One region of the Comamonas sp. CMM02 genome, then DNA from elsewhere that is predicted to be linked to it. Evidence: riboswitches for the same ligand, from Rfam matches in the RefSeq annotation. Region 1 holds a riboswitch; the other holds the start of a gene.
What was found. A riboswitch is a leader RNA that binds a small molecule or an ion and turns the genes downstream of it on or off. The one in region 1 is predicted to bind S-adenosylhomocysteine.
Positions count from the first base shown of each region.

Region 2: another riboswitch for S-adenosylhomocysteine. It lies ahead of ahcY (adenosylhomocysteinase); the one in region 1 lies ahead of metH (methionine synthase).

Region 1 covers NZ_JACUZW010000004.1:272,229-277,745, forward strand. Annotated here, with positions in the region: gene IB213_RS14815 (MaoC family dehydratase N-terminal domain-containing protein) at 1-53, opposite strand, end outside; gene IB213_RS14820 (LysR family transcriptional regulator) at 213-1,115, shown strand; gene IB213_RS14825 (hypothetical protein) at 1,122-2,474, opposite strand; gene IB213_RS14830 (LysR family transcriptional regulator) at 2,587-3,492, opposite strand; gene IB213_RS14835 (PACE efflux transporter) at 3,568-4,032, shown strand; S-adenosyl-L-homocysteine riboswitch at 4,178-4,287, shown strand; gene metH (methionine synthase) at 4,325-5,517, shown strand, end outside.
Region 2 covers NZ_JACUZW010000001.1:217,201-222,717, reverse strand. Annotated here, with positions in the region: gene IB213_RS01025 (TlyA family RNA methyltransferase) at 1-127, opposite strand, end outside; gene ahcY (adenosylhomocysteinase) at 262-1,692, opposite strand; S-adenosyl-L-homocysteine riboswitch at 1,768-1,877, opposite strand; gene dtd (D-aminoacyl-tRNA deacylase) at 2,029-2,484, opposite strand; gene IB213_RS01010 (bifunctional diguanylate cyclase/phosphodiesterase) at 2,783-4,867, shown strand; gene IB213_RS01005 (AMP nucleosidase) at 4,871-5,517, shown strand, end outside.

The DNA.
Region 1 (5,517 bases):
AGGTGTGCCAGCTGGGTGGCATCAATCAGAGGAGATGGGGTCGTCTTGCTCATGGTCAATGTGGTGCTTTGTGAGGGTGGCGCCAGCCATTGCTGACACGCTGTTGCAATGCATCTTGGGCGTGGCCAATGCTTTCTACAATCACAGTTTTTGCAAGCAAGCCTTCAGTTTTTCAAAAGGCTTGGCGTTATCCGTACTAACCCGGACACCCTATGAAACTCGAATTAAAAGACTGTGTGCTGTTTGTGCAAGTGGCCAAAACAGGCAGTTTGACTAAGGCGGCCGCGCAGTGTTTCTTGTCACTGGCAGCGACCAGTGCGCGCATCAAGGCCATGGAGGAAGAAGCGGGTATGCCTTTGCTGATTCGAGAGGCTCGGGGTGTGCGACTGACGCCGCCGGGGGAGGCTTTTCTCTTCCACGCCCGTGCCATGCTGCAGCAGGCGCAGCAGCTTGAGGCTGACTTGCAGGAGTACGGGGCAGGCCTGCGCGGCCACGTGCGTGTGTTTGCCAACACAACGGCAGTGACTGATTTTTTGCCCGACATTCTGGCGGCCTACCTGATGGCGCACCCCCACATCAGTGTGGACTTGCAGGAGCGCCCGAATGCCGACATTGCTGCAGACATCCGCGAAGGCCGGGCGGATCTGGGCATCATTGCGGGCGAGGTGGACATGCATGGCCTGACCAGCGTGCACTTCAGCACCGATCGGCTGGTGCTGGTGACGCCCGATGAGGCCCGCTGGCAAGGGGTCGAGGCGCTGGGCTTTGCGGATGTGCTGCATGAGCACTTTGTGGGCATGCATCGCAGCAGTACCTTGCAAACTTTTCTGGGCACGATGGGCCAGCAGCTGGGTCACACCCTCAAGCTGCGCATTCAATTGGCCAGTTTTGATGCGATGTGCCGCATGGTGGCTGCTGGCGTGGGCATTGCTGTGGTGCCTGAAAGTGCCGCTCTGCGTAGCAGTACCCGGCCGCATTTGCGACAGATTGCGTTAAGAGACAACTGGGCCGTGCGCCCGCGTTACATGCTGCTGCGCGAAGGCAGCAGTGTGGCCAGCCATGTGCAAGACCTGATGCACGCCGTGCAGCAATACCACGCCAGCAGTGATGCGTAAGAGGCCTTAGAGCGTGCGCCGCTGCGCCCGGTCGATTGACCACAGGTAGTTCATCTCTGCACAAAAAGGCTGCGCGCAAATGGCCCGGCCTTGGTACTGACAGCCAGCGCGGTTGCAGAAGTTGGCCTGTTCATTGGCGTTGCGGGGCTGTTTTTTGTTGTGGCCTTCGGCCTCGGCCTGCGCCATGAGCAGCCACGGATCAGTGCTGCGCCCTTGAATCATGGCTTGCAGATCCTGCGGCAGCATGTGAGCGGGCATGTAAACCGAAGCCATCTGCGCGCTCTGTGCGGCCTGCGCCAGCGGTTGAAATTCCAGCTGCAAAATGGCACTGGTACGCATGGCTTGCGCCGCAACAGCCGCCGCAGAGCCGGGCAAGAGCTGCGGCTGCATCACCAGCCCCATGCTGCCGCTGCTCAACTGCTGCACGCTGCCCGCAAAAGGCAGTGCCAGCAGGCCACCCAAGCTGAAACCACCGGGTGTGCCGGACAGCAGGCCGGGGATGGTGGACAAGCCTGCTGCTGCCGGGCTGGCACCAGCGGGCAGGGCGGTGCCCAGTGCTGCTTGTGCCTGTGCCCAGGCCACTGGTACGCGCAAGGTCAGGGTAAAGCTGCGTTCGCCATCGGCCGCTTGCACAGAGCCTTGCTGCACCAGCCAGTTCTGCAGCTGGGGCAGGCGAATGTCCGTTTTGTCCGTGGCAGCTGCCTGCGCGGCTTGGGCTGTTGTGGCAGCCAGGGCAGGGGACAAGTTACCCGCAGTGGCGGCTTGCCCGGCCAGTTGCAGCACAGCGTTGGTCAGTGCCGTAGGCCATGCCTGCAGGCTGACCAATTGCTGCGGCAGTGGCTGGCTGGCAGTGGCTTGCTGGAGCAAGGTCGTCACAAAAGCCTGTAGCTGTGGGCTGACACCAGCAGCTGGCCAGTTGGCCGGCAAGGTGGCACTGCCTGACTGGATGTGGTTAACCAAGTTGGCCACAAGCTGGTTGAAAGCGTCCATTTTGACGGCCTGCTGCGCCTGGGGCGACAGGTTCACACTGCTGGACAGTGCCGCCTGCGTGGCCGCCACAATCTGTGCCACCTGCGCCGCGCTGGCTATGCCGCTGGCAGGTGCTACTGGGGCGGTGGGCGCAGCGGGTGCTGCTGCATTGGCTGCTGGTGTTGAACTGGGCGCTGGTGTGCTGGCCTGCCCGCTGCTGGCAGTACTGGTGTTGCTGGGCGGCGCAGACGCATTCCCCTGTGTGGCTGCCTGGGCGCTGGCCGCAAAGTTGGGCCCGCCTGCACTGGCGTTGCCAGTCGCGCCTTCTGTGTGGCTGGGCGCTGCTGGCGGGATGGGCAGGGCAGACGTTGGGGGGATGGCGGAAGTCACGCGCTGACTGTAGTGCAAAACCGTGCGCAGGCCCAAGTGTGGGGGCAGTGCTTTTGATAGCTTCTAGCGCTTGCTGTACCGGCGCTAGAAGTCATTTCGGTTTGCAACTGCCTCAAGTCTTGGCAGGTGGCAATTGCAGCTGCTGCACAAACAACGCAGCCGCCAGCCCCAGAGGGCGCTCTTTGGACCATACCCAATCGACAAACAGTCGTGTGCCGTTGCTCAGGTTGGACAGCGGAATCTGCACCAGCTCGCAGCTGTGAATGTGGGGCTCTACAAAACTGTGCGGCAGCCAGCCCCAGCACAGGCCTGCGGCAATCAGGGAGCGTGCTGCGCCGTGGCTGTCGGCACGCCACAGGTGGTGCGAGAACACAAAGCGTGTATCAGTTAGGGAGGGGTCGCGGCTGGCCACCAGAATTTGCCGGCTGGCGGCCAGTTGCGCCATGTCGATGTGCGCACCGCCTTGTGCCTGCAACTGTGTCCACAGAGGGTGGCGGGTAGACATCACTGCTACCAAGGTTTCGGCGCCTTGTTCCTGAAAGTCTTCGCGTGCATCGAAAGAGGGGCGCTCAAATACCAGCGCGAGCTGCGCACGGCCTGCATGCAGCAATTCCAGCGCGTCGGCCTGCGGGGCGACCAGCACCTCGACCACCAGCGCCGGGAACTGCTCCACCACAGGCTGCAAATGCTCGGCCCACGCGGTGGCCAGCAACTCGGGGGCAATTGCCAGCGTCAATCGTTTTTCCAGCCCGGCATGCAAGGCTAGTGCTTGCTGGTTGAGCTGCTGCAGTTGCTGGGCCAGCAGGCGGGCTTGCGGCTCCAGGGCCCGCGCAGCGGCAGTGGGTTGTGGCTCGCGCCCGGTGCGGTCAAACAGTTGCAGGCCCAGTTCGGCTTCCAGATGGCCCATGGCCATGCTTATCGCTGAAGGCACGCGGCCCAGCTTGCGCGCAGCGGCAGAGAACGAGCCCGTATCGAGTACGGCCAGAAACAGCGGGACTTGCTCGGGTGGAAAGGACATGGCGCGCAACTTATCAGAAAAACTGAAAGAACCTAACTTTTATCATCCATTTTCTATACATAAACTGGCGGGCTTATGTCAGTTCATACACCCAAGGCTACAGGCCTGCAGGGCGCCAAGCGCCGCGTTGTTTTTGTTGGTCTTTACGAGCTCATTGCCATTCTTTGTGCCAGCCTGCTGTTCATGGCGATTGGTCAGGACGCCAGCGCTTCTGGCGGCATGGCGGTGGCTGCATCCACCATCGCCATTGCCTGGAACATCACGTTCAACTGGCTGTTTGAGAAATGGGAGCTGCGCCAAACCAAGAAGGGGCGTTCACTGCTGCGCCGCATTGCGCATGCCGTGGGTTTTGAAGGTGGTATTGCCGCCATGCTGATTCCGTTGATGGCCTGGTGGTTCAGCATTTCGTTGTGGGAAGCCACGGTCATGGAAGCCGGTCTGCTGGTTTTCTTCATGCTCTACACCTTTGTTTTCAACTGGAGTTTTGACCGTATCTTTGGTCTGCCCGCCTCGGCGCAGTTGTTGCCGCAGCACGCGTAATTCATTTTTGATAGCTGCTGGTGCTTATTAGGTAAGCGCTAAACGTCTATTTGGCCTGGACTTTCAAGCCAGCTCCGCTGCCGTGCACTGGCATAGCGCTTGCCGGGTGCACCAGCACGGCTGTACGCCGTAAAATCAGTGGTTTCGCCCCAAGGAGCGCTGCAGCAGCGCGTGTGCCACTTTGGTACCGCTGTCAGGCTTGGGCCGACGGCTGCCGTACGCGCAGCCGCTCGCATGCAACTGCGTTCACCTGTCTTCCGTTTGGTTTTGATTGTTCACACAGGTGAGTGCGATGACTGCTGCCGCTGCCCCCCATACGATTCCCCCCATGCGCCTGTCGGGCCTGGAGCCCGTCTTCATTGGTGAGGACACCCTGTTTGTCAACGTGGGTGAACGCACCAACGTCACAGGCTCCAAAGCCTTTGCCCGTCTGATTCTGAACGAACAGTACGAAGAAGCGCTGGCCGTGGCCCGCCAGCAGGTGGAAAACGGCGCGCAGATTATTGACGTGAACATGGACGAGGCCATGCTGGACAGCAAGGCCGCCATGGTGCGCTTCCTGAATCTGATTGCCTCGGAACCCGATATTGCGCGCGTGCCCATCATGGTGGACAGCTCTAAATGGGAGGTGATTGAGGCCGGTCTGCGCTGCATTCAGGGCAAGGGCATTGTCAATTCGATCTCGATGAAAGAGGGCGTTGACGAGTTCAAGAAACACGCAAAATTAGTCAAGCGCTACGGCGCTGCTGCCGTGGTGATGGCGTTTGACGAAAAAGGGCAGGCCGACACTTACGAGCGCAAGATCGAAATCTGCGAGCGTGCCTACCGCATCCTTGTGGATGAAGTCGGGTTTGCGCCTGAAGACATCATTTTTGACCCCAACATCTTTGCCGTGGCCACGGGCATTGAAGAGCACAGCAACTACGGCGTCGATTTCATCGAAGCCGTGCGCTGGATCAAACAGAATCTGCCCGGAGCCAAGGTCTCGGGCGGCGTGTCCAACGTGTCATTTTCGTTTCGGGGCAATGACCCCGTGCGCGAAGCGATCCATACCGTGTTTCTGTACCACGCCATTCAGGCGGGCATGGACATGGGCATTGTCAACGCCGGCATGGTGGGCGTGTACGACGACCTGGAAGCGAACCTGCGTGAGCGCGTGGAAGACGTGGTGCTCAACCGCCGCCCAGATGCTGCCGAGCGCCTGCTCGAGATTGCCGACAGCGCCAAGAGCGGTGCCAAGGACGAAAGCAAAAAGCTGGAGTGGCGCGGCACGCCCGAGCATCCCAAGACCTTTGGCGAGCGCCTGTCGCACGCGCTGGTACATGGCATTACCGACTTCATCACCCAGGACACCGAAGAGGCCTATCAGGCCTTGGTGGTGCAGGGCGGTGGCCGCCCGCTGCACGTGATTGAAGGCCCACTCATGGACGGGATGAACGTAGTGGGTGATCTGTTTGGTGCGGGCAAGATGTTCTTGCCCCAGGT
Region 2 (5,517 bases), on a different contig from region 1:
TCTTAGCAACTTTTTTCCATGGGGCCAACGGCGTCAGGCGCCATTCCACGCCCGAAGCGATCAGGCGCTGGGCCTGCGAACGGGTGGTGGCATGTCCGTGGTCCACCAAAAATACATCTGCGCGCATGGCGTAGTTTCCTTTTATTCACTCAAATTAGCCTTCAGCGCTGATCCAGACTGCGCAAGCCGCGCTCCATGTCTTCATATCAGCACCGAAGGTTGCAAAGCTGCAGCACGTGCTGCAGCTTTGCCCCGCCATGATTAATAGCGGTAGGTTTCAGGCTTGTAAGGGCCTTCCTTCTTCACACCGATATAAGCGGCTTGCGCATCGCTCAACTCGGTCAGCTGTGCGCCCACCTTCTTCAGGTGCAGGCGGGCTACCTTTTCGTCCAGCACCTTGGGCAGCACGTACACCTTGCCCACTTCGTAGGCTTCAGGGCGGGTGAACAGCTCGATCTGAGCGATGGTCTGGTTGGCAAACGAAGCACTCATCACAAAGCTGGGGTGGCCAGTGGCACAACCCAGGTTCACCAGGCGACCCTTGGCCAGCAAGATGATCTTCTTGCCGTCGGGAAACTTGATGTGGTCAACCTGGGGCTTGATTTCTTCCCACTCGTACTGTTCGATCGAGGCGACGTCGATTTCGTTGTCAAAGTGACCGATGTTGCAGACGATGGCTTCGTCCTTCATGGCCACCATGTGCTCGTGACGGATGATGTCCTTGTTGCCGGTGGTGGTCACGAAGATGTCGCACTTGTCGGCGGCATATTCCATGGTCACGACCTTGTAGCCTTCCATCGACGCTTGTAGGGCGTTGATGGGGTCAATCTCAGTCACCCACACTTGGGCGCGCAGAGCGGACAGGGCCTGCGCGCAACCCTTGCCCACGTCACCGTAGCCAGCCACCACAGCCACCTTGCCGGCGATCATGACGTCGGTGGCGCGCTTGATGCCGTCCACCAGCGATTCGCGGCAGCCGTACAGATTGTCGAACTTGGACTTGGTGACCGAATCGTTGACGTTGATGGCGCGGAACAGCAGCGTGCCCTTGGCCGACATTTCGTTCAGGCGGTGCACACCGGTGGTGGTTTCTTCGGTCACGCCGCGAATCTCAGCCGACTTGCGGGTGTACCAGGTGCTGTCCACTGCCAGCTTGGCCTTGATGGCCGCGAACATGATTTTTTCTTCTTCCGAGCCGGGGTTGGCCAGCACGGAGATATCTTTCTCGGCCTTTTGACCCAGGTGCAGCAGCACGGTGGCATCGCCGCCGTCGTCCAAAATCATGTTGGGGCCTTCGCCTTCAGTGCCCTTGGCACCGAATTCAAAGATGCTGTGGGTGTAATCCCAGTAATCTTTGAGCGACTCACCCTTAATCGCAAACACTGGCGTGCCAGTAGCGGCAATAGCAGCTGCTGCGTGGTCCTGGGTCGAGAAAATGTTGCACGAAGCCCAGCGCACAGTCGCGCCCAGGTCCTTCAGTGTCTCAATCAGCACGGCCGTTTGAATGGTCATGTGCAGCGAGCCAGTGATGCGTGCGCCCTTCAGGGGCTGAGCAGCAGCGAATTCTTCACGGATGGCCATCAGGCCGGGCATCTCGGTTTCAGCGATGCGAATTTCTTTACGACCCCAATCAGCCAGATTGATGTCGGTAATGGCCGAATCGGCAGGGTTAAAGCGAACAGCAGCGTTCATGGTTTTCTCCAACAATTGAATGAAAAACCACGTTCTGAGGAAGAAGAGGGATAAGCCATCTCACCGCACAGAAAGCGTGGGTGAGCGTCGTTTGCCTAGAGGCCAAGCCACTGCAGGTGGCCGCCGTCTTTCCGAGCCTCACGCCACCGCTCAATGGGGTGGACGCTGCAACGCTCCTCGGAAAGGAAAAGAGGTGGGAGATTGTAATCGAGCCTGCTGGCTGGCATGCGGTGTCAGCGTTTTATACGGGCAAGCCGCTCAAATACACGGCCTAAAACGCAGACAGCCGTAGCTGGGCTTGGTACGCCCCCCACAGCCATCACCCGCCTCAGCACGCTATGCCGCTGGTGCCATGCGCATAGGAATGGTCACCGGCCCGTCATTGACCAGGTGCACCTGCATATCAGCCCCAAAGGCCCCAGTCGCTACTGGCCCCACGTTGTGCAGCACTTTTGCTTGCTCTACCAGATAGTCATACAGGCGCTGTCCCTCTTGCGGATTGGCCGCCCTGGTAAAGCTGGGCCGGTTGCCACCGGTCGTATCTGCCGCCAGCGTGAACTGGCTGACGATCAGCAGCCCCCCTTGCACGTCCTGCACGCTGCGGTTCATCTTGCCGGCGTCATCCATAAAGATGCGCAGCTTCATTAGCTTGGCAAGCAGCTTGTCAGCCTCTTTTTCGCTGTCGCCTTGTTCGGCGCACACCAGCACCAGCAGACCATGGCCAATCTGACCAACGGTGCGCCCTTCGATGTCGACACGTGCTTCGCGCACGCGCTGCAATACAGTGATCATGATTTAAATAAATTGATAGCTATCGATGCTTTCCACGCAAGCATCTTGAATACAAATAGGGGTAATCTCCATCAAGGGAGAGCGCTAACAGCTCCTATTCTTGCAGCACACGGAGCTGTTGGTCTGCCGCACCAGACATGCACTCGATTTTCTGCTCTTGCCGTAACGCAAAACAGGCACACATCGCCTCGGTTATACCCACAGCCATGTCCGAACTCTTTCATCCACCACCGTCTAGCACTGCTGCGCGCCTGCGTGGCCTGCTCAAACTCACTCGCTCCACGCCACAGGTGTCTGAATGATTCATGTGCTTCCCCGTGCGCCCAGTGAAATATCGCTAGACATTCTGCACGCCGTAGCCATTGCCACAGGTGCACCCATGGCCTATCTGCAATGGCCTGGCGGGCGCTGCCTGTGGGCCACGGCGACGTACGCCAAATTGCTGAACATGCCCTCCCAAGAATTGGTGGGCAAAGAGCCGCAAAACTACCTCTCTCCCTGCGAATGGAACGACTGGAAATGCGAACTGGAACGTCTGGCGCTTACACACGTGCATGGAGCCAGCCTGCAAACGCAGCTGCCATTTAGCAGCAATCAACGCATCCAAAGCCAGCTGGTGGCACATGCCAATGCAGAGGGTGTCTTCGCCATCGTGGTGACCCCTTTGCAAGACCTGTCACTGGTGGACGCGCGGCAGATGGTGCAGCAAAGCGATACGCGCATGCGTCGCTATGCCCAGGCCACCAGTGAAGCCCTCATTTTCTTTCGCCACGGACTCATTTTTGATGCCAACCCTGCAGCGGTCACGCTCACGGGTTACCCACTGAGCCAGTTGCTGGATCGCCCCGTTTTGCACTTGCTGCCCCATGTGCTGCGCGCCAACGCGCAGGTATTGATTGATCAGGGCACCACCCATGCCCAAGACACGCGCTTGCTGCACCACAGCGGGCAGGAGCTGGATGTGGCGGTATCCGTCACCCTGCTTCCGGAAGATGGCTGTGATTCAGGACATTTCGGGCTGGTAGTGCTGCGCGACATTACAGAGCGCAAGCGGGTAGAGGCCGACCGCCACTTTCTGGCCTACCACGACCCGCTCACCCGCCTGCCCAATCGCAAGGGCTTGATGCTGCAACTGCGCCAGATACTGTGCCACGCAGAACAGTGCCAGCAGCATGTTGCCGTGCTGTATGTGGATTTGTCCCGGTTCAAAGACGTCAACGACTCACTGGGACACGATGCAGGCGACAAACTACTGATAGAAACGGCCCGCCGTTTACGCAGCAAAGTACACCCGGACGATTGCGTGGCACGCCTGGGGGCCGATGAGTTTGTGGTGGTACTGGCCTCCCCACTTACAGCCTGTCAGCCTGACTGCATCTTGCGTGAAATCCGCTTCGTGCTCAACAAGCCCTATGCCTTGCACAACACGATGGCCAACCTGCCTGCGTGCATCGGCATCAGCCTCTACCCGGAAGATGGCAACTGCGCCGAGGAGTTGATGCTCAATGCCAGCGCAGCCATGGAAACAGCCAAGAGCCTTGGCCAAGGCAACCACCAGTACTACAGCACCCACATGGAAGTGCGCCCCAGCCGTTTGCTGGCGCAGGATCAGTTATTGCGCGAAGCTGTTGAAAAAGACTACGGCCTGGTCTTGCACTATCAGCCCCTGTGGAACCTGGCAACCAACCGACTCGAAGGTTTTGAGGCGCTGGTGCGCTGGCAACACCCAGAGCGGGGTTTGCTGCCCCCCAGCGAGTTCATCAGTTTTGCAGAAGCGCGGGGATTGATCTCCATCATCGATCGCTGGGTCATGCGGGCTGCCTGCAAGCAATTGCGCGCCTGGTGCGATGCGGGCCTGCCGTCTGTTGTAGTTTCCGTCAACATGTCTGCGATTGAATTCAATCAAAGCAATTTGGTGACCGAGGTGCAGCACGTGCTGTCTGACACGGGCATTGACCCCCAGTGGCTGGAAATTGAGCTGACAGAAACCACTCTCATGAAGCAGTCAGAGCATGTCCTTGCCACCCTGAACGCCTTGCAAAAACTGGGCGTTCGACTGTCGATTGATGATTTTGGAACGGGCTACTCATCCCTGGCTTACTTGAAGCGCTATCCGCTGGACAAAATCAAAATTGACCGCTCGTTCGTCAAAGACACGCCGGAAGATGCAGACGATGTCAGTCTGATCAAAGCCATCATCCAGATGGCGCACAGTCTGAGTCTGCGCGTCGTGGGTGAAGGCGTAGAAACCAAGGCGCAATGGGATTTGCTCAAGGCCATGGGGTGCGATCTGATTCAAGGGTACTACCTGTCTCGCCCCATGACCGCTGAAGACGCTCTGCGCTGGCAGCAACACCGTTGTCAAATGATTGCGCCACAATGAGGGATGCACTACACCCCATCGCCAGCCACTTCTTCTAGTACTGCCGCTACGGCGGTCTTCACGCATGCCAGAGATGCCATCCAGCATCTGCAGACGCTGTATCAGCAGCAGATTCAACATCTGCGCAGCGCCATGCAAGCCTATGTTGAAGGCCAGGACTTTCCTCGCGTCGTGCGCGCGTGGTACCCCATGCTGCGCATCCAGGCACACAGCGTGCGCAGGCCTGACACAGGGCTGGCATATGGTTTCCTTGACCACCCCGGGGTGTACGAAACCACGGTCACGCGCCCCGATCTCTTTGCCAATTACCTGCACACACAACTGGATTTGCTAGAGCGCAACCATGCCGTGCAATTTGAAGTGGGCCTGAGCACACAGCCCATTCCGATTCATTTCTCTTTTGCTGACAACGACCACGTCGAGGGCAGTCTCAGCGCCCAGCGCCGGCAAATGATGCGCGAGGTATTTGATCTGCCAGACCTGGCAGCCATGGACGATGGCATTGCCAACGGCACCTGGCAGCCACAGCCCGGCGGTGCGCTTCCCCTGTCGCTGTTTACGGCTCCACGTATTGACTACTCTTTGCATCGCCTGCGCCACTACACCGGCACAGCCCCTGAGTGGTTCCAAAACTATGTGCTGTTTACCAA